One region of the Kitasatospora sp. NPDC091207 genome, then DNA from elsewhere that is predicted to be linked to it. Evidence: predicted binding sites of a transcription regulator. Region 1 holds the regulator's gene; the other holds the start of a gene.
What was found. The regulator HspR, encoded in region 1, represses chaperone genes until heat shock. The targets are predictions, from matches to a motif close to TTGAGNNNNNNNNNCTCAA.

Region 1 (10,615 bases):
GTCGCCAGCTCCTCCGTCACCGCCAGCTCGCTCAGGCAGACCGGTCCGGCCCCGGTCATCGCCGCCGCCTTCAGCGCGGTCGACGAGGCCAGCTCCAGCCGCGGCTTCGCCGCACCGCCGTAGGGTGCCAGCGCCATCTCCAGGACCTCCCGGGTGCCCGACCCGGGCTCGCGCAGCACCAGCGGGGTGGCGGCCAGCTCGGCGCCGGTCACCGGGGCCCGGCGGCGGGCCCAGGCGTGGCCCGGCGCCACCACGACCACCAGCCGGTCGGCGGCCACCACCGCGCCGGCCAGCCCCGGTGGGGTGGACGGGCCCTCGACGAAGCCGAGGTCGGCCTCGCCGGCCAGCACGTGGCCGGCGACGTCCGACGAGTTGGCGGTCCGCAGCGTCACCGCGGTGCCCGGGCTGGTCTCGTGCAGCGCCAGCAGCCAGCCGGGCATCAGGTACTCGGCGACGGTCAGGCTGGCGACCACCACCAGCCGGGCGTCCCGCCGCTCGCGCAGCGCGTCGATCCCGGCGTCCAGGGCCTGCGCCGCCTCCACCACGTGCCGCGCCCACTCGACCACCAGCAGCCCGGCCTTGGTCGGCCGGGAGCCGCGGGGGGAGCGCTCCAGCAGCGGTACGCCGATCTGCCGCTCCATGCCCTTGATCCGGGCGCTGGCGGTCGGCTGGCTCACGCCGAGTTCGGCCGCCGCCCGCCCGACACTGCCCAGGCGGGCCACCGTGAGCAGCAGTTCCAGTGCTCCTAGTTCGGGGACGTGCGGAGAGAGAGCCATAGGTTCAGGCTATGCCGTCATAGGCCGTTGGGCGCTACCGGCCGCCGACGGTGGACGGCACGGTGGTGTCATGGCCATCCTCACCGGCGTACGACCGCTCAGCCGCACCGCCCGCTTCGACCTCGCCCAGCTCGGCCCCAACTGGTACGCGGTGGTGATGGGCACCGCGATCGTCGGCAACGGCGCGGCCGTGCTGCCCGTCCGGCTGCCGGGGCTGATCGGGTTCGGCGAGCTGATGTGGGCGCTCGGGGCGGTCGCGCTGCTGGTGCTCGGCACCGCCCGGGTGGTCCACCTCACCCGGCACCGCGCCGCCGCCCGGGCCCACCTGCTGGACCACCCGGCCACCGCGGTCTTCTACGGCTGCCCGCCGATCGCCATGCTCGCGGTCGGCCTCGGCACGCTCACCCTCGGCTCGCGGGTGATCGGCACCGGCCCGGCCGTCGCGGTGGACGCGGTGCTCTGGAGCGTCGGGACGCTGTACGCGCTGGCGGTCGCGGCCGGCATCCCGTACCTGATGATCACCCGGCACACCGTCACCCCGCTGGAGGCCAACCCGACCTGGCTGCTGCCGGTGGTCGCGCCGCTGGTCGCCTCCGCCACCGGCCCCGCGCTCGTCCCGCACCTGCCGGCCGGCGTGGCACAGCAGAGCCTGCTGTACGGCTGCTGCGCGCTGTTCGGGGTCGGGCTGCTGGCCATCCTGGCGCTGCTGCCGGTGGTGCTCACCGGGCTGGTGCACAGCAAGCTGCCCGCCCTGGCGCTCACCCCGTCGCTCTTCCTGGTGCTCGGCCCGCTCGGCCAGTCCACCACGGCCGTCCACCAACTCGCCGACGCCGCCCGCCCGGTGGCTCCGCGGCTGGCCCCGGTCGGGCTCGCCCTCGCGGAGCTCTACGGGGTCGCGGTGCTCGGCGTCGCGATGCTCTGGCTGGTCATCGCCACCGCCGCCAACCTGCGCGCCCGCCGCGCCGGGATGTCCTTCGGGATGACCTGGTGGGCGTACACCTTCCCGGTCGGCACCTGTGTCACCGGCGCCTCGGCGCTCGCCCGGCACACCGGCTTCGCGGGGTTCACCGGTCTCGCGGCCGGGCTCTTCGTGCTGCTCGCCGCCGCCTGGGCGGTCGCGGCCGGCGGCACCGCCGCCGGGCTGGCCGGCGGGCGGCTGCTGGCCCGTTAGGTCCGGTCCGGCCGGGCAGGGCCTAGCAGAGCCGTCACGTTCGGGTCAAGACCGGTCACGGTGGGTGGCGGCGAGATCATGGGGGTGTGAGTGAAGGAATCATGGAGAATCCGTGAAGGATGCCCGATCGGGCAGTCCGCTCCCGGGGCACCCTGCTCCGCCACCGACTGAACGGACGGTCGCCGCGCGCCCGGCCACCGCGCTGACCTCGGCTTTTCCGGCACTCCCGGCGATCCGCCCGGACGCCGCCGCCGCGCCCCGGTGCAGGTTCCTGCAATTGCGAAAACATGCACTCGGGCGGCACTTGTTCACCGGCCGTCACGCTGTGATGGTGGAGACACGCCAAGGCCCTCGGGGCAACCGTAGCCCGCTGGTGGTGACTTGCTCTTCAATACTGGATGCGAGAGGTACGTCCGTACCTGCATATCGGGGGGAAGAGCGCCGGCCGGGACGCCATGTGTGGTGATGGTCCCCGGGACCGGAGCCGGCGAGGCGTTGCTGCTCCGCCTCGCCGGAAGCACCGTGGAATTGGCGTGCTGCCGGCGGACCCCCGGAAGCCCGGTGTGCGACGGCACCCGGGCCCGGGGGATCCGCCGGCCCGCAGTACCGTGAGCGCGTGCGGCGTCGGTACCGGAACCACGATCGACCCCGGTGGGGCACACGCGGCACAGGAAGATCCGAGACCCATCCGGCAGGGAGTGTTCGAGGTGACGGCGGACTCGACGGCCGCCCCGGGCACCACCGCGCCGGGCGGTGAACCCGACGAGGCGGCCCGGCAGCTCTACCTGGCCGTGCTCGCCGCCGGCGGCCGGGTGCCCGCCGCCGACGTCCCGGAGGCCGACCGGGCCGCGCTGCGCCGCCTGGTCGACATCGGCCTGCTGATGCCCAACCCGATGGACGCCTGCTACACCGCCGTCAGCCCGCGGTCGGTCAGCGACCGGCTCGGCGCCGAACTGCGCAGCGAGGCCACCCGGCTGCTGGTCCGCGCCGAGAACCTCCCCGGAGCCCTGGACGGCCTCACCCGCGCGTACGACGCGATGCCCCGCCCGCCCCAGCGCTCCGGCGGCACCGTCTACATCGAGGGCCACGTGCACATCCGCCAGCGGATCTCCCAGCTGGTCGCCGACTGCCGGACCGAGGTCCTCACCGCCCAGCCCGGCCACCGCCCGGCCGACGCCCTGAAGATCGCGCTCCTCCAGGACGTCCGGCTGCTGCAGCGCGGCTGCTCGCTGCGCACCGTCTACCAGCCGGTCGCGGTCTCCGATCCGGCCGCGCTCGCCTACGCGGACGAGGTCACCCGGCACGGCTCGCGGATCCGGATCCTGGACGAGGCGTTCCAGCGCCTGTTCGTCTTCGACCGCTCGGTCGCGGTGATCTCCGCCAACGAGGACAACAGCACCGCCGCCTTCATCTCCGACCCGGCCGCGATCGCCTTCCTGGTCGGCACCTTCGAACGCGACTGGGCCCGCGCCGACGCCGTCGACTGGTCCGGCACCGTCGCCAGGGGCGCCGCCGGGGACGCTCCCGACCGGGTCGGCCGGCTGCTCGCCAAGGGCCTCACCCAGCGCACCGTCGCCACCCGGCTGGGCCTGAGCGAGCGGACCGTCGCCGCGCACATCTCCCGGCTGCGCGAACGCCACGGCGCGCAGACGCTCTTCCAGCTCGGCTGGCTGATGCGGGGCGGCCGCGATGACTGAGACCCGGGTCCCGCTCCCGGACGCCGACGCCCGGGAGCTGTACCGGCGCGTCCTGCACGAGGGCGGGCGGCTGCGGATCGACGAGGTGCGCGCGCAGGACGCCCCGGCGATCCGCCAGCTGACCGACGTCGGGCTGCTCACGCTGCGGCACGCGGACGGCGTGTACCGCGCGGTGAACCCGCGTGCGGTCGGTGAGCGGATCGGCGCCGGCCTCCGGGAGGAGGGCGCGCGCCTGCTGGCCCGGGCGGCCCTCGTCCCGGAGCTCCTCGACGACCTGACCCAGGCCTACGACGCCGCGCCCGGCCGGTACGACCGCGCCGGCGGCGTCCGGCGGATCACCGGGATGGAGCACATCCGCCACCTGATCTCGCAGCTCGCCGACGAGCACCGCCGCGAGGCCTGGGCGGCCCAGCCCGGCGGAGCCCGGCCGCCCGCCCATATGAAGGACTCCCTGGAGCACACCCGCCGCTACCTCGAACGCGGTGGCAGCATGCGCACCATCTACGAGGCGAGCGCCCGCCTCGACGCCCCGACCGTCGAGTACGCGGCGATGTCGGCCGGTCTCGGCAGTCCGATCCGCACCATGGTCGTGCCGTTCAAACGCGTGCTGATCTTCGACCGCAGGGTGGCGGTCATCCCGGCGGCCCCGGACAACACCAGCGCGGCGCTGGTGGAGGACTCCGCGATGGTCGCCTTCCTGGTGGACGTGTTCGAGCAGCAGTGGCGGCAGGCGGAGGGGGTGAACTGGTCGGCGCTGGCCGCCGGCGCGGCGGAGCCGGCGGTGCACGACCGGATCGGCCGCCTGCTGGCGCAGGGGTTGACCCAACGGGCGATCGCGAGCCGGCTGGGTCTGAGCGAGCGGACGGTCGCCGGTCACATCTCGCGGTTGCGGGAGCTGTACGACGCGGAGACGCTCTTCCAGCTCGGCTGGCAGATGCGGGGAGCCCGGACGGGGGAGTCCGATGGGTGAGCCGCGGTCAGCCGGTCGCCGCGCCGGTGGGCCAGTAGCCGGTCGGGCCGACCACCGGGGGCTGCTGCCGGGGGACGCTGAACTGGTCGCCGGGCGCGGTCCAGAAGCCCTCGCGCAGCGAGAGCGCCATGCCGGCCCAGTCGAGGGCGGTCTCCACGGTGTGGTGGAGGGCCTCCTGCGACCAGGTGTCGTCGAAGACCAGCGGCAGCACCGGGGCGACCTGCTCGATGGTGGCGATCAGCGGGTTGTGCGTGATCGCCTCGTCCACCAGCAGGACGATCGGCTTGCGCAGGGCCGACGCCCAGCCCAGCTCCAGGCTCACGCCGGCCGAGAGCGGCGCGCCGACGTAGGCGAAGACCAGGTCGGCGGACTGCAGCGCGCGGAAGTCCGACGGCACCCGGGGCTCGGGGGCCCGGCCGGCGACGGTCCAGGCGTCACTGTGGTGGGCGCTGTACACGGCGGCGCCGCTGCGCAGGAGAGTGGTGCGAAGTGTCGTCAGCCGCGTCCGGCTGGCCAGGGTCACCACGCTGTCCGCCGGGCCGGTCAGCCGCATCAGCGGCGCGGCCAGGAACACGCGTGCACGCCGGCCCTCGGGGGCCTGGCTGTCGTGGTGACGCAGGTAGGGCTCGGTCATGTCGACTCCGGGGGAAGGCCGACCGGATTGGGGGACGGTGCCGGCAGGCGTTGAGAGTAGTTGCTGCTTCAGGTGGATCCAGTGCCCTGTGGTGATGAAGAATTGACCGTACAGCAACAGGTTTTTGACCTGGTGCTGGACCATCGGGGGCGAACTGATCGTCTATCAGCGGTCGCGGCCGCGTCCAGGTTTCTGCCCTGTCATCTGGCTGCCTGGCAGGGAGATGACGCCGCCGGAGGACAACGGGGAGGTGACACCACAACTCGATGTGCGGCATCATGTGGACTCCAGTGCTATTAGTTCAGCTTGAGCAACTTTCGGAAAGGAGTGGGCTGGTGTCCCGTATGTCCAAGCTTGTGCGCAAGGTCGTGCTTCCGATTGCCGTCGCGGCTGGAGCTTTGATCGGTGTCTGCGTCATGTCAAGCAGCGCGCAGTCACAGGTGGACGCAGGTGCCGATGATTCCCGCACCCAGGCTGCGGTTTACCTCGTCGCCAATGACATGAACTGGGGCTGACCGCTCCCCGTCATTGCCGATGTTCAGTGCCGAAAGGCTCCAGGCGCGGGCGCCCGCCGTCCTCGGGGTCGCTCACTCGGGTCTGTGCCGCGCGGCCCGGCCGAGCATGTAGCCCAGCTGGAACAGGGAGTCGACGTTGTAGTCCTCCCGCATCTCGGCTATATGTCTCGCCAGCGTGCGCTCGCTGATACCGAGTCTGCGGGCGATGACCCGATGGTTCGTACCGGAAAGAAGCAGGTCGATGATCGTCTGGCGCAGCCGGGAGACCACCTGCTGCGGGACGGTGGTGTCGCCGTCGAACTCCAGCGCCCGCCCCCAGTTGCGCTCGAATACCTCTTCCACGAGATATTTGATGACCGCCGGGTCGTGGATGAAAGCGGCGAGATCGTCATCGCCCACCGGAATTACCGCGAGACGCCGGTCGACAATGATGAGGCGGGCGTACGGTTCGTCCAGAGTGCGAAACTGATAACCCTCCTTCGCCAGTCGTGACACGTATTCACGGGTGGGTTGGTGGTACCGGGTGCTGGCGTTGTAGATCGTGCGCATCGAAGCGCCCTGCTGCAGGCTCTTGAGGTCCCGTTCCATTCCCGCGGCGAGCAGCTCCGGGGGGCGCGGGCCGCCCGGCTGCATGGCGAGTCCCTCGGTCATACCGGTGGCCATGCATTGTTGGAGGCGCTGATTGATGAGCGCCTTGCCCTGGACGTATTCGATGGGGCCGCCGGCCTGATCGGGGCTGTGGAAGGCGTCGGCCAATTCACTGAGGTCGGCCGGCAGGGCGACCGCCCGGGCCAGCAGATCGAGGGCCTGGCGCTGGTAGGCCGAGCTCAGGCTGAAGGAGAGCTGGGCCGGGTCGACCGCGATGAGCGAGCCGGGTTCGTCGCTGTCGGGAATGAGCAGACCGAGGTCCATGAGCTCGCGGAGCGCGGCGCTCTCGGCGGGGCCGGCGTCGGTCCCCAGCCGGCCATTGCCGTGGACGGTCCTGAGATAGAGCGTTCGGGCATCCGCAGACAGTATTCGCGATCCGCCAGCTGCGGGACCGGGCTGCTCTCGCCCACTCATCTTCGGCTCCCTGTCGTCGACCGGACAAGTGGTCAACGTTCTAAAGTCGGTTGTACCAGGCATCCTAGGTTGCGATCACGGCCAGTAGGACTGCCACCGACAGCACTGCCTGCCAGGGGCACGCTCCGGTCCAGCACTCTCTCACAGACAAGCGAGCCGCCGGCACCCCCCGATCAGGAGGGAGCCGGCGGCGGGTGCCGTGGTGGCGGGGTTACCGCTTGGGACGCCAGACGACCAGCGCGCTGGACTGGGTCGGCGGCTGGTACGGGACGAGATCCCGCCGGTAGGAGGCGTGGACGGCGGCCTCGCGCTGCTGGAGCGCGGAGGCGGCGCCCTCGAGCGAGTCGACCAGTTCGGCGATCCGGGACTGGAGCGCGGTGACCTGGTTCTCCAGTTCGATGATCCGCTTGATCCCGGCCAGGTTGATGCCCTCGTCCTGGGAGAGCCGCTGGACCTCGCGCAGCTGCTGGATGTCGCGGCTGGAGTACCGCCGGCCGCGGCCGGCGGTGCGGTCGGGACAGACCAGGCCGAGGCGGTCGTACTGGCGCAGCGTCTGCGGGTGCAGACCGGAGAGCTCGGCGGCGACCGAGATCACGTAGACCGGGGTGTCCTCGGTAAGGACGTAGTGCGGCGGCGCCGCCGGACGGCGGGCGCGCGGGGCGCCGCCGGGCAGGCCTTCGCCGATTCCGGGGCCGATCGGGCCGCTGTCGGGGGTCATCTGGTCGTCACGCTCCCTTCGCCGCCTTGAACAGGGCGGCTCGTGGGTCGTCGGAGGCGGTGGCCTCGCGGTACTGCTCCAGGGCCGTCAGCGCGTCGCCGGTGACGTGCTGGGGCACCGCGACCTCCACGGTGACCAGGAGGTCGCCCCGGGTGCCGTCCTTGCGGGTGGCGCCCTTGCCGCGGGCCCGCAGGGTGAGGCCGTTGGCGCTGCCCGGGGGCAGCTTGAGCTTCACCGAGGGGCCGTTGAGCGTCGGTACCTCGATGGTGCCGCCCAGAGCGGCTTCGGGGAAGCTCACCGGCACGGTCACGGTCAGATTGTCGGCCTTGCGCCCGAAGACGGGGTGCGCGTCGACGTGCACGGTGACGTAGAGGTCGCCGGACTGGCCGCCGCGCTCGCCCTGGGCGCCCTTGCCCTTGAGCCGGATGCGCTGGGCGTCCTGGACGCCGGCCGGGATCCGGACCTGCATGGTGCGGGCCGAGCTGGCCCGGCCGCTGCCGTGGCAGTCGGCGCACGGGTCGTCGACGATCATGCCGCGGCCGCGGCAGTCGCGGCACGGCTCGGAGAGGGCGAAGGCGCCCTGGCCGCGGCTGACGGTGCCGGCGCCCACGCAGGTCGGACAGACCCGCGGGGTGGTACCGGCCTTGGCGCCGGTGCCGCTGCAGGTCCGGCAGGCGGCCTGGCTGGTCATCCGCAGCGGGACGGTCGCGCCGTCCACCGCCTCCTCGAAGGAGAGCGTCACCTCGGTCTCGACGTCGGCGCCGCGCCGCGGCTGCGGCTGCCGGCCGCCCCGGTTGAAGAGGCCGCCGAAGACGTCGCCGATCCCGCCGCCGCCCTGGCCGCCGCCCTGGCTGCCGGTGAAGAGGTCGCCGAAGTCGAAGCTGTAGTTGCCGCCGCCGGGACCGCCGGAGCGGTAGCCGCCGTTGGCGAAGAGGGTGCGCGCCTCGTCGTACTCCTTGCGGCGCTTGTCGTCCGACAGGACGTCATAGGCCTCGGAGATGTCCTTGAAGCGGTCCTCGGCCTTGGTGTCGCCCTTGTTCGCGTCGGGGTGGAACTCGCGCGCCAGCTTGCGGTACGTCTTCTTGATCTCGGTGGCGGAGGCGTCGCTGGGCACGCCGAGGACCTTGTAGTAGTCCTTCTCCACGTAGTCCTTGCCGCTCATGCGCCCGCCTCGCTTCGTCCGGCAGCCGCTTCGCGCAACGCGCGCCCTCGGTGGTCGATTCGCTCGTTACGCCCGCTCATGGCTGCCGCCACCTCCCGGAGTCAACAGGTAGGGATCCGGCGCGGGCGGGCCGGCCCGCCGCGGATCCACCGGACACCCCGCCACGGGGAACCGGGTCAACGGATACGGCGCTGCGGAGCCGGCCGCCGTACTGGCCGGCGTACGACTCCGCAGCGCACGGGGTGTCAGCTCTCCGAGCCACCGTCGGCCTTGTCCGACTCCGCGGACTTCGCCGACTCGGCGTCCGGCGCGGAGGTGGTCTGGGTGCCCGGCTGGGGCTCCGCGACCGCCACCATCGCCGGGCGGATGATCCGCTCGCCGATCCGGTAGCCGGGCTGGAGGATCTGCACGCAGGTGTCCTCGGTGACGTCCGAGGAGTAGCTGTGCATCAGCGCCTCGTGCATGGTCGGGTCGAAGGGCTCGCCCTCCTTGCCGAACTGCTGCAGGCCCAGCTTGGCCACGACCGTCTCCAGCGACTCGGCGACGGACTTGAAGCCGCCCGTCACCTCGCCGTGCTCGCGGGCCCGGCCGATGTCGTCCAGCACCGGGATCAGGGACTCCAGGATGTTGGAGACCGCGATCTCGCGGACCGTCAGACGGTCCCGCTCGACCCGCTTGCGGTAGTTCTGGTACTCGGCCTGAAGACGCTGGAGGTCGGCGGTCCGCTCGGCGAGCTCGCGCTTGGCGGCGGTCGCGTCACCGGTCTCGGCACCGGCCGAGGCGGCCTCCTCGGCGGCCTCGATCACGGCCTCCTCGGCGGCGGAGTCGTCGCCGGGCTCAGCACCCTGCGGCTTCTCCGTCATGCCGCACCGCCCTTGGGCTTCTCGTCGTCCACGATCTCGGCGTCGACCACGTCGTCGTCCTTGGCGCCGGCGGCGTCACCGGCCGGGGCGGCACCGGCGGCGTCGGCGTTGGCGTAGAGCGCCTGGCCGAGCTTCTGGGCGGTGGTGGAGACCTTCTCGGAGGCCTCGCGGATGGCCGCGATGTCCTCGCCCTTCAGGGCCTCCTTGAGCTCGCCGATGGCGGCCTCGACCTCGGTCTTGACGTCGGCCGGGAGCTTGTCCGCGTTGTCCGCGATGAACTTCTCGGTCGAGTAGACGAGCTGCTCGGCCTGGTTGCGGGTCTCGACCGACTCGCGGCGCTTGTGGTCCTCCTCCGCGTACTGCTCGGCCTCGCGCATCATGCGCTCGATGTCGTCCTTCGGCAGCGCGGAGCCGCCGGTGACGGTCATCTTCTGCTCCTTGCCGGTGCCGAGGTCCTTCGCGCCGACGTGCATGATGCCGTTGGCGTCGATGTCGAAGGTGACCTCGATCTGGGGCAGGCCGCGGGGGGCCGGCGGGAGACCGGTCAGCTCGAACATGCCGAGCTTCTTGTTGTACGCGGCGATCTCGCGCTCGCCCTGGTAGACCTGGATCTGCACCGACGGCTGGTTGTCCTCGGCCGTGGTGAAGATCTCGGAGCGCTTGGTCGGGATCGTGGTGTTGCGCTCGATCAGCTTGGTCATGATGCCGCCCTTGGTCTCGATGCCGAGGGACAGCGGGGTGACGTCGAGCAGCAGGACGTCCTTGACCTCGCCCTTGAGGACACCGGCCTGGAGCGCGGCGCCGATGGCGACGACCTCGTCCGGGTTGACGCCCTTGTTGGCGTCCTGCCCGCCGGTCATCTCCTTGACGAGCTCGGCGACGGCCGGCATCCGGGTGGAGCCACCGACCAGGACGACGTGGTCGATCTCGGAGAGCGAGATGCCGGCGTCCTTGATCACGTTGTGGAACGGGGTCTTGCAGCGCTCCAGCAGGTCGGCGGTCAGCTGCTGGAACTGGGCCCGGGTGAGCTTCTCGTCCAGGTGCAGC
Region 2 (10,615 bases), on a different contig from region 1:
GGGCCCGGAAGGCCCAGCGGCGGTTGAGCACGTACGAGACCGCGGTGGCCACCACGGTCGCGACGGTGAGCGCCACCACCGGCTTCTGTTCCAGCAGGGTGAACTTCAGCGAGTAGTTGATCACCGTCGTCAGCACGAAGCAGGTGCTCCCGACCAGCAGGACCTTCACCAGCCTGCGGTGCTTGACCAGGAACGGCCGCAGCCCGGCCGGCACCTTGGCCAGGGCGCGCTGAGTGGGGGACGGCATCTTCGCAGTCTCCCGCACGCGGCCCGCCGACGCTCCCTCCGGCGGCCGGGCGGAGGCAACGCCGACGGCCCCCCTCCGCCCGGCCGGGCGCTACCCGGCGGCGGTGATCCGCAGCACCCCGGTGGTGGTGCCCTGGTAGACCACGCCGCCCGGCGCGATCGAGCCGACCATCTGCAGCGTGTCGAAGAGGAACCCGGCCCCGGTGTACTCGGTGCGCACCACCGCGCCGGTGCGCGGGTCGATCTCCGCGTAGTAGTAGGGGTCCAGCACCGAGGTCGCGTCGGTCCCGGGGATGACGGGCTCGCGCAGCACCGTGTGGAGCAGGCCGTCGGCGGTGGAGAGCCGGGGGACGGCCGCGGATCGCACCCGGTTGTCCCAGACCAGGTCGCAGCCGGAGCCGTCGGCCCGGACGTCCACCCGGCTCAGGCCGCCCCGGAACCCGCCCGACGAGGGCACGCCGGGCCCGGCGTCCTCGGGCAGCTTGGGGTACGGGTAGCCGTAGGTGGAGGCGACGAGCACGGTGTTGCCGACCGCCACCGGGGAGTTCTCGCTGCCGCTGCCGCCGGCCCGGAGCACCGGCACCGAGCAGACCTGCGAGCCGTCGCCGGCCCGGTAGACCAGCAGGTTCACGGTCGGCGCGGCGTTGTCGACCACGGTGACGTAGTCCGTGCCGGTGCCCGGTCCGAAGAAGGTCGGCGTCGAGCCGGTGCCCCAGCTGAGCTGTCCGGGCTTGCGGCCCGGCCCCCGGTCGTACGCCCGGCGCCAGGCGATCCGCGGGGCGCCGTCGGCGTCGGCGGTGAGCAGGTAGGTGGCGTGGGTGGTGGCGACGGCGGTGCCGGCCGGGGCGGTGGAGATCGAGTTGGCGATCCGCTCACCGGCGGGCAGGGCCAGCGCGCGGACGACCCCGGTGCGGTCGTCCGCGGTGCCGACCACGCCACCGCCGGTGGCGAACCAGACCCGGCCCTGCCAGTCGGGTGAGATCCCGGTGACGGCGTCGCCGGCCGGGACCGCGCCGGCCAGCGGGAGCCTGCTGTCCACGGTCAGCGCCCAGGCCCCGGCGGCGGTGCGGTGGTGGCCGATCCGCAGCAGCGCGCCGTCACCGTCGACGGCGACCAGCCGGTCCCGCTGGTCCAGGTAGGCATAGACACCGCCGAGCAGCGAGCCCTTGGCCAGCGGCAGCTCGGCGAGCGAGCCGCCGTCGGCCGGGTCGAGCAGGTGGACGGTCGGAGTGAGGCCGAAGATCGTGGTGCAGAGCGCGACGGGGTAGCCGTCGGAGCCGACCAGGACGGTCGGGCAGGCGGACTGCAGTGCCACCCGGTCCGAGGCGAGCGGTCCGGGCCGGGGGCCGGGCAGCGGGGTGACGTCCGAGGAGCCGGTGTCGCCGTGCATCGTGGCGGTGCCGTCGGGCCCCGCGTAGGGGTTGTGCGGCGGCAGCGGGCCGTAGCCGGTCTCGGCCCGGGCCGGGCCGGCGGCGGCCAGCAGGAGAGCGGCGGCCGCGAGGACGGCGGCGCGCGTGGGCAGCGCGAAGCGCATGGTGGTGTCCCATCGGATGAGTGGAAACGGTGGACCGCGCACGGCGGCGCACCACCCGGCTGGGGTTCCCGGCGGGGGCGCCGGGCGGTTCACCGCACTGGTCAGACAGTGCGGCGACAGATCGCGGAGCACGCGTACGCCAGGTCGACGTCGAGTCGACGGCTCAGGTACGCGTGGCGAATCACCCGGCCAGCGTGGCGCACTGACGGTCCGTCTCACAAGCACCGTCTCAGCAGACGGGCAACGGCCCGGCGGAGCACCACGCTCCACCGGGCCGCCGCCCTGCCTTCCCTGCCCTGCCCTGCCTTTCCCTGCCCGCACCACCGTCAGGCGGCGACCAGCACCTCGGCCGGCTCCAGGGCCAGCTTCAGCACCTCCCGCACGTCCGCGACCGGGTGGACGGTGAGCCGCTCCAGCACCTCGGCCGGGACGTCGTCCAGGTCGGCCTCGTTGCGCTTGGGGATGATCACCGTGGTGACCCCGGCCCGGTCGGCGGCGAGCAGCTTCTGCTTCACCCCGCCGATCGGCAGCACCCGCCCGGTCAGCGACACCTCGCCCGTCATCGCCACGTCCGTGCGCACCCGGCGGCCGGAGAGCAGCGACGCCAGCGCCGTGGTCATGGTGATGCCGGCGCTGGGCCCGTCCTTGGGGACGGCCCCGGCGGGGACGTGCAGGTGCACGCCCCGGTCGCGCAGCGAGGTGACCGGCAGCTCCAGCTCGGCGCCGCGCGAGCGCAGGTAGGAGAGCGCGATGTGCGCGGACTCCTTCATCACGTCGCCCAGCTGCCCGGTGAGGGTGAGCCCGGTGCCGCCCGTCTCGGCGTCCGCCAGCGAGGCCTCGATGAACAGGACGTCACCGCCGGCGCCCGTCACCGCCAGGCCGGTCGCCACCCCCGGGACGGCGGTGCGCCGCTCGGCCGGCTCCTGGGCGGCCTCCGGGACGTGGTGCGGCCGGCCGATCAGCGCGCGCAGGTCCCCGGCGCCGATCGCGGCGGGCAGCTCGCGCTCGCCCAGCTCGGACTGGGCGGCGACCTTGCGCAGCACCCGGGCGATCGAGCGCTCCAGGTTGCGGACGCCGGCCTCACGGGTGTACTCGCCGGCGAGCCTGCGCAGCGCGTCCTCCTCGACCGCCACCTCCTCGCCCTTCAGCCCGGCCCGCTCCAGCTGGCGCGGGAGCAGGTGGTCCCGGGCGATGACGACCTTCTCGTCCTCGGTGTAGCCGTCCAGCCGGACCAGCTCCATCCGGTCGAGCAGTGCCTCGGGGATGGCCTCCAGCACGTTGGCGGTGGCGAGGAAGACCACGTCCGAGAGGTCCAGCTCGACCTCCAGGTAGTGGTCCCGGAAGGTGTGGTTCTGCGCCGGGTCCAGCACCTCCAGCAGGGCGGCCGCCGGGTCGCCCCGGTAGTCGGAGCCGACCTTGTCGATCTCGTCGAGCAGGATGACCGGGTTCATCGAGCCGGCCTCCTTGACGGCGCGCACCAGGCGGCCGGGGAGCGCGCCGACGTAGGTGCGCCGGTGGCCGCGGATCTCCGCCTCGTCCCGGACGCCGCCGAGCGCCACCCGGACGAAGGTGCGGCCCATCGCCCGGGCCACCGACTCGCCCAGCGAGGTCTTGCCGACGCCGGGCGGCCCGACCAGGGCCAGCACCGCGCCTCCGCGGCGTCCGCCGACCAGCCCGAGCCCCTGGTCGGCCCGGCGCTTGCGGACCGCGAGGTACTCCACGATGCGGTCCTTGACGTCCCCCAGGCCGGCGTGGTCCGCGTCCAGCACCGCTCGGGCGCCGGCGATGTCGTAGGCGTCCTCGGTGCGCTCGTTCCACGGCAGCTCCAGGACGGTGTCCAACCAGGTGCGGATCCAGGAGCCCTCGGGCGACTGGTCGGACGCCCGCTCCAGCTTGTCGACCTCCTTGAGCGCGGCCTCGCGGACCTTCTCCGGCAGGTCGGCGGCCTCGACCCGGGCGCGGTAGTCGCCCTCCTCGTCGGCCGGGTCGCCGTTCAGCTCGGCCAGCTCCTTGCGGACGGCCTCCAGCTGGCGCCGGAGCAGGAACTCCTTCTGCTGCTTGGCCACACCCTCCTCCACGTCCTTGCGGATGGTGTCGTTGACCTCCTCCTCGGCGAGGTGGTCGCGCAGCAGCGTCAGCGCGTACTCCAGGCGGGCCACCTGGTCGGCCTCCAGCAGCACCTTGAGCTTCTGCTCGGCGGTGGCGAAGGACGCGTAGCCGATGTTGTCGGCCAGCTCGCCGACGCCCTCGATCTGGGCCACCCGGTCGACGATCTGCCAGGCACCGCGCTGGCGCAGCCACTGGGTGGAGAGCGCCTTGTACTCCCTGACGAGCTCGGCGGCGCGGCCCGCCACCGGCGTGCCCACCGAGGACTCCCGGAACGGCGTGGTCTCCACCCAGAGCGCGGCGCCCGGCCCGGTGGTGCCGACGCCGATCCTGACCCGGCGCACGGCACGGACCAGCGCCGCCGGCTGGCCCACCCCGTTGGGGCCGTCGGCCAGCCGGCCGACCTGCTCGACGGTGGCGAGGGTGCCGACCGCCGCGTACGAGCCGTCCACCCGCGGCACCAGCAGCACCTGGGGCTTGGCGGCGTCGCCGGCCGCGGCCCGCGCGGCCTCGACGGCGGCCCGCACCTCGGTGTCCTTCAGATCCAGCGGAACGACCATGCCCGGGAGCACGACCTCGTCGTCGAGCGGCAGTACGGGCAGGGTGAGCGGTGCGGACGTCGATGCCATGATCTCTCCCCAGTCAGCGAAGTTGAGCTGACCTGACTAAGGTTTGACGGCCGCCGAATGTTCCCCCCGCCATGTTCGCCATGAGCGAACAAGGAAGGCCGCGGGAAGGCCCGTCAAAAACGCCCCGGCCGCCCCCCGGGTCGCCGTCCGGAGCTACGCCCGGTCCAGCACCGCGGCCGGCCCGCCGGAGGTCTGCGCCGAGCCCTGGGGGCCGGCCGGGGCCGCCTCGGAACGACGCCGGCGGCGGCCGGGCCCGCGCCGGAGCCAGGGCCAGAGCGCCACCCCGGTCAGCAGCGCCGCCGGGTGGCCGATGCCGGTGACCAGGTCCCGGTCGCCCACGATCTGCTCGGCGATCAGGAGCGCGGCGGAGCCGAGCGCCAGCAGCCGCCCGCGCGGTGACAGCAGTCCGGCCAGCGCGCCGAGACTCACCAGCACGCCGTAACTGACGCCGATGTCCAGGAAGTCCAGCGCCTCCGACTCCATCCGGCCGGTCGCCACCGCGGCGATCACCACCGACTGGGAGAGCACCGTCGCGGTGATGTGCCCGATCGCGAAGACCGCCGCGGCGCGGGCGGCGCCCACCCGGCGCTCCAGCGGCGCGACGGTGAGGGCGAAGGCCCAGAGGTACGGCATCCAGATCGTCCCGGCCACCCAGAAGCCACTGAACAGCAGCGCGCGCAGCGGGTGGTGCACCAGGTTGTGCCCGTCCGAGCTGGAGGCCTCCTGCAGCCGGAGCACCAGCTCCGGGTCGGCCAGCTTGGCGAAGGTCGTGGTGGCCCCGACCACGGCGAGGTAGCCGAGCGCGAAGGGGTTGCGCCGGGGCGTCGGCACCCGGGCGAGCACCCACGCGGCCACCCCGGTCCGCAGGCCGAGCCGCAGCATCCCGTACGGCGGCCCCGGACACGGTCCGCTCCGCGCAGCACTCCCGCGCAGCTCCGCCATGCCGCCTCCGCTCCAGACCCGCCGCTCCGGCCCCCGTCCGGTGCTCAACGTACCGGCGCACGCCGGAAATCCCACCTCTGCGACTTGTCGTGACCACGGTACGTCGGACTCCTGGGAGCCAGCTGGGAATACCCCGTGAACATCGCGCGGCCCGGGACTCCGGGATTGGTACAGACCTGCACTCCGTCTACGCACGAGTACGGGCTCTGACCGGCGGCTTGGCGTCAACTGGAGTGCATACGTACCGTTACGGAGTGAAAAATCGCCGGGTAAGGTACTGGCCCGTGCCCACTTCCGAGTGGGTCCGACGGGCGGCCGGACGGCCGGCCCACGGGCCGGAAACGTCCGGTCCACCTGCCGGGAAGCAGCCGTTGTCCGTACGCTGCGAAGTGTGCGGGAAAGGCGGGCAGTCCACACCTGTCCTCCGCTTCCGCACGCGCTACGGGACGGCGGACCCGGCACAGTCCACGACGGAACAAGACTACGAGCGGAGCCTCGCCATCCCCACAGGTGGCCGGCCCGCAGCCCTGGGGGCGGTGGCGTGACCGTGACAGAAATTCAGCAGGACAACCAGAACAGCGGCGGCACGGTGAGCAGCCAGCGCAGAGTGCTGGTGGTGGAGGACGAGCCCACGATCGCCGAGTCGATCGCGGCCCGGCTGGGCGCGGAGGGCTTCAAGGTCGCCGTGGCCCACGACGGACCGGGCGCGGTCGACGGCTTCCACACCTGGCAGCCCGACCTGGTCGTGCTCGACATCATGCTGCCCGGCTTCGACGGCCTCGAGGTGTGCCGCCGGATCCAGGCCCAACGCCCGGTGCCGGTCCTGATGCTGACCGCGCGCGACGACGAGACGGACCTCCTGGTCGGCCTCGGCGTGGGTGCCGACGACTACATGACCAAGCCGTTCTCCATGCGGGAGCTGGCGGCCCGGGTCAATGTGCTGCTGCGCCGCGTCGAGCGCGCCCAGCAGGCGGCCCGCACACCGGCCCTCGGCTCGCTGCGCTTCGGCGAGTTGGAGATCGACCACGTGCAGCGCCGGGTCCGGCTCGCCTCGGGCGACGTCCACCTGACGCCGACCGAGTTCGACCTGCTCGCCTGCCTGGCCGCGCAACCGCGCGCGGTGCTCACCCGCGAGCAACTGCTGGCCGAGGTCTGGGACTGGACGGACGCGTCCGGCACCCGCACCGTGGACAGCCACGTCAAGGCGCTGCGCCGGAAGATCGGCGCCAGCTGGATCCGTACCGTCCACGGGGTCGGCTACGCGCTGGAGGCCCCGCTCTCCTAGCGGCGCCTCGGGCACCGGGCCTCCGGGGGGCCCGTGTCCCGAACCGCCGCGCGGACCCGCGGGGATCACAGGGGACCAATGACCTTTCCACAGCAACGCAACGGCGACGCCGACGGCGCCGACCGGCCCACGCTGGCCGCCCGCGCCGCCCACCGGGTCTGGGCCGACATCCGGCCGCTCGACCCGGTCCGCTCGATCAAGGGCAAACTCGCCCTCCTGGTGATCGTCTCGGTCTTCCTCGCCACCGGCATGGTCGTGGTGGCGATCCGCTCCGAGACGCAGATCCGGATCATCATGGTCTTCTCCATGATCGCTTCACTGCTCTTCATGCAGTTCCTCGCGCACGGGCTGACGGCCCCGCTGCGCGACATGACCGCGGCGGCCCGCGCGATGGCCTCCGGCGACTACAGCCGCCGGGTCGAGGTGAACTCCCGCGACGAGATCGGCGAGCTGGCGGCCACCTTCAACCAGATGGCGGCCGACCTGGAGGCCGCCGACCGGCACCGTCGCGAGCTGGTCGCCAACGTCTCCCACGAGCTGCGCACGCCCATCGCCGCGCTGCGCGCCGTACTGGAGAACGTGGTCGACGGCGTGGTCCAGCCGAACCCGGCGACCCTGGGCGCCGCGCTGGAACAGACCGAGCGGCTCGGCCGGCTGGTCACCCACCTGCTCGACCTTTCCAAGATCAACGACGGCGTGGTCGACCTGGACGCCCGCCCCTTCGAGGTGCGCGAGTTCCTGGACGGCGTGCTGCGCGGGGTCACCGTGGACGGCGCGACGGCCGGCGGGGCCTTCTCCCGGCGCGGCGACGTCCGGCTGGCCCTGGAGGTCAGCCCGGTCGGCCTGACCGGCGTGGCGGACCCGGAGCGGCTCCACCAGGTGGTCGCCAACCTGGTCGACAACGCCTGCAAGCACTCCCCGCCCGGCGGCACCGTGACGGTCCGGGCCCGGCCGGGCGGCGAGCCCGGCGCGCTGCTGCTGGAGGTCGAGGACCAGGGGCCGGGCATCCCGGCGGCCGACCGCACCCGGGTCTTCGAGCGGTTCAGCCGCAGCGGCACCGCCACCGCCCAGGGGCCCGGCTCCGACGGCGGCACCGGCCTGGGGCTGGCCATCGCCCGCTGGGCGGTGGACCTGCACGGCGGGCGGATCGAGGTCGCGGAGGCCGCGCCCGGCTGCCGGATCGAGGTCAGACTGCCCGGCCCCCGGTAGTGCCCGTCCGGCACCTCCGTGCGCGGGCCGCCGACCGGGCCCGCGCACGGCCCGGGACGGCGGCCCGCGGCGCACGGACTTCGCCCGCATGTCACAGAAGCGACACAGACGTGGACGGACGATCCAGAGGCCCCCGAGCAGTGATTTGTCCGATTTCGTCGGTATATGGTGGCTGATCGGAAGTGATCGCTTCCCCTCCGAGGCGGCTTTCTAACGCACATTTTCAGCCAACCTGCAGGTCAGGACTGTGATCTGGGCGACGCCTGAGCCCTGGGGACTGCGCGATCACTGGTCAGGGGCGTAGCCTTAATCCCCGCTGTCCAAACATCCCAAAAGGAAGCGGAAGAGGGCGGTTGCCGCCGTGTCGCCACAGTCCCAAGAAACCCCCAACAGCTCGGCAAGCTCCACTGGCTTCGGCCCCAATGAGTGGCTCGTCGACGAGATCTACCAGCAGTACCTCCAGGACCCGAACTCGGTCGACCGAGCCTGGTGGGACTTTTTCGCCGACTACAAGCCCGGTACCGAGGTGACCCCAGTGACCCAGGCCGCGACCCAGGTCGGCCCCACGCCGATCCCCGTTGCCGCCCCCGCGCCCGCCGCTGCTGCTCCGGCCGCACCCGCCCCCGCCGCACCGGTCGCGCCCGCGCCCGTTGCCGCGGCCCCGGCGCCCGCGCCCCTCGCCGCAGCCCCTGCCGCGCCCCCGGCCCCGAAGGCCGCCGCCGCAGCGCCGGCCACGCCCGCCGAGACCGGCCCCGAGCTGGTCCAGCTCCGCGGTCCGTCGAAGGCGGTGGCGACCAACATGGACGCCTCGCTGGAGGTGCCGACGGCGACCTCCGTGCGCGCCGTGCCGGCCAAGCTGTTGATCGACAACCGCATCGTCATCAACAACCACCTGCAGCGCGCCCGCGGTGGCAAGGTCTCCTTCACGCACCTGATCGGCTACGCCCTGGTCCAGGCCATCAAGGCCTCGCCGGGCATGAACCACAGCTACCAGGTGAAGGACGGCAAGTCGTACCTGGTCAAGCCCGAGCACGTGAACCTGGGCCTGGCCATCGACCTGGTGAAGCCGAACGGCGACCGCCAGCTCGTGGTCGCGGCGATCAAGAAGGCCGAGACCCTCGACTTCTTCGGCTTCTGGCAGGCCTACGAGGACATCGTCCGCCGGGCCCGCGCCAACAAGCTGACCATGGACGACTTCACCGGCGTCACGGTCTCGCTGACCAACCCGGGCGGCATCGGCACCGTGCACTCCGTGCCGCGCCTGATGCAGAACCAGGGCACCATCGTCGGCGTCGGCGCCATGGAGTACCCGGCCGAGTTCCAGGGCTCCGCCCCGGAGACGCTGTCCCGGCTCGGTGTCTCGAAGATCATGACGCTGACCTCGACCTACGACCACCGCGTCATCCAGGGCGCGGCGTCGGGCGAGTTCCTGCGCGAGATCCACCGGCTGCTGCTGGGCGAGAACGGTTTCTACGACGAGATCTTCGAGTCGCTGCGGATCCCGTACGAGCCGGTCCGCTGGGCCACCGACGTGGCCACCACGCACGACGACGAGGTCAACAAGACCGCGCGCGTCATCGAGCTGATCCACTCCTACCGGGTCCGCGGCCACCTCATGGCCGACACCGACCCGCTGGAGTACAAGCAGCGCAAGCACCCCGACCTGGACGTCACCACCCACGGCCTCACCCTGTGGGACCTGGAGCGCGAGTTCGCGGTCGGCGGCTTCGGCGGCCAGCGGATGATGAAGCTGCGCGACATCCTCGGCCTGCTGCGCAACACCTACTGCCGCACGGTCGGCATCGAGTACATGCACATCCAGGACCCGACGCAGCGCAAGTGGCTGCAGGAGCGCCTGGAGAAGCCGTACACCAAGCCGGAGCGCGAGGAGCAGCTGCGCATCCTGCGCCGGCTGAACTCGGCCGAGGCCTTCGAGACCTTCCTGCAGACCAAGTACGTCGGGCAGAAGCGTTTCTCGCTGGAGGGCGGCGAGTCGCTCATCCCGCTGCTGGACGCGACCATCGACTCGGCGGCCGAGCACCGCCTGGACGAGGCCGTCATCGGCATGGCCCACCGCGGCCGCCTCAACGTGCTGGCCAACATCGTCGGCAAGCCGTACGGCAAGATCTTCGGCGAGTTCGAGGGCAACCTCGACCCGAAGTCGATGCACGGCTCCGGCGACGTGAAGTACCACCTCGGCTCCGAGGGCACCTTCACCGGCCTGGACGGCGAGACCATCAAGGTCTCGCTCGCCGCGAACCCCTCCCACCTGGAGGCCGTGGACCCGGTCGTCGAGGGCATCGCCCGCGCCAAGCAGGACATCCTGGACCAGGGCGGCACCACTTTCCCGGTGCTGCCGATCCAGATCCACGGCGACGCGGCCTTCGCCGGCCAGGGCGTCGTCGCGGAGACCCTGAACATGTCGCAGCTGCGCGGCTACCGCACCGGCGGCACCGTGCACGTCGTGGTCAACAACCAGGTCGGCTTCACCGCCGCGCCCGCGAGCAGCCGCTCGTCGATGTACTGCACCGACGTGGCCCGCATGATCGAGGCGCCGATCTTCCACGTGAACGGCGACGACCCGGAGGCCGTGGTCCGCGTCGCGCGGCTCGCCTTCGAGTTCCGCCAGGCGTTCCACAAGGACGTCGTGATCGACCTCATCTG

Region 2: the regulator HspR is predicted to act here: its motif matches at 4,538-4,556, upstream of lon (endopeptidase La).

What each region holds. Positions count from the first base shown of each region.
Region 1 covers NZ_JBIVVS010000001.1:224,145-234,759, forward strand. The annotation lists gene ACIQTO_RS01010 (LysR family transcriptional regulator) at 1-776, opposite strand, end outside; gene ACIQTO_RS01015 (TDT family transporter) at 847-1,947, shown strand; gene ACIQTO_RS01020 (LuxR C-terminal-related transcriptional regulator) at 2,655-3,644, shown strand; gene ACIQTO_RS01025 (LuxR C-terminal-related transcriptional regulator) at 3,637-4,614, shown strand; gene ACIQTO_RS01030 (hypothetical protein) at 4,622-5,248, opposite strand; gene ACIQTO_RS01035 (hypothetical protein) at 5,593-5,763, shown strand; gene ACIQTO_RS01040 (hypothetical protein) at 5,836-6,825, opposite strand; gene ACIQTO_RS01045 (heat shock protein transcriptional repressor HspR) at 7,037-7,543, opposite strand; gene dnaJ (molecular chaperone DnaJ) at 7,551-8,705, opposite strand; gene grpE (nucleotide exchange factor GrpE) at 8,951-9,568, opposite strand; gene dnaK (molecular chaperone DnaK) at 9,565-10,615, opposite strand, start outside.
Region 2 covers NZ_JBIVVS010000003.1:279,647-290,261, reverse strand. The annotation lists gene ACIQTO_RS08900 (GtrA family protein) at 1-247, opposite strand, end outside; gene ACIQTO_RS08895 (hypothetical protein) at 338-1,780, opposite strand; gene lon (endopeptidase La) at 2,107-4,515, opposite strand; gene ACIQTO_RS08885 (rhomboid-like protein) at 4,669-5,457, opposite strand; gene ACIQTO_RS08880 (response regulator transcription factor) at 6,005-6,742, shown strand; gene ACIQTO_RS08875 (sensor histidine kinase) at 6,821-7,951, shown strand; gene ACIQTO_RS08870 (multifunctional oxoglutarate decarboxylase/oxoglutarate dehydrogenase thiamine pyrophosphate-binding subunit/dihydrolipoyllysine-residue succinyltransferase subunit) at 8,313-10,615, shown strand, end outside.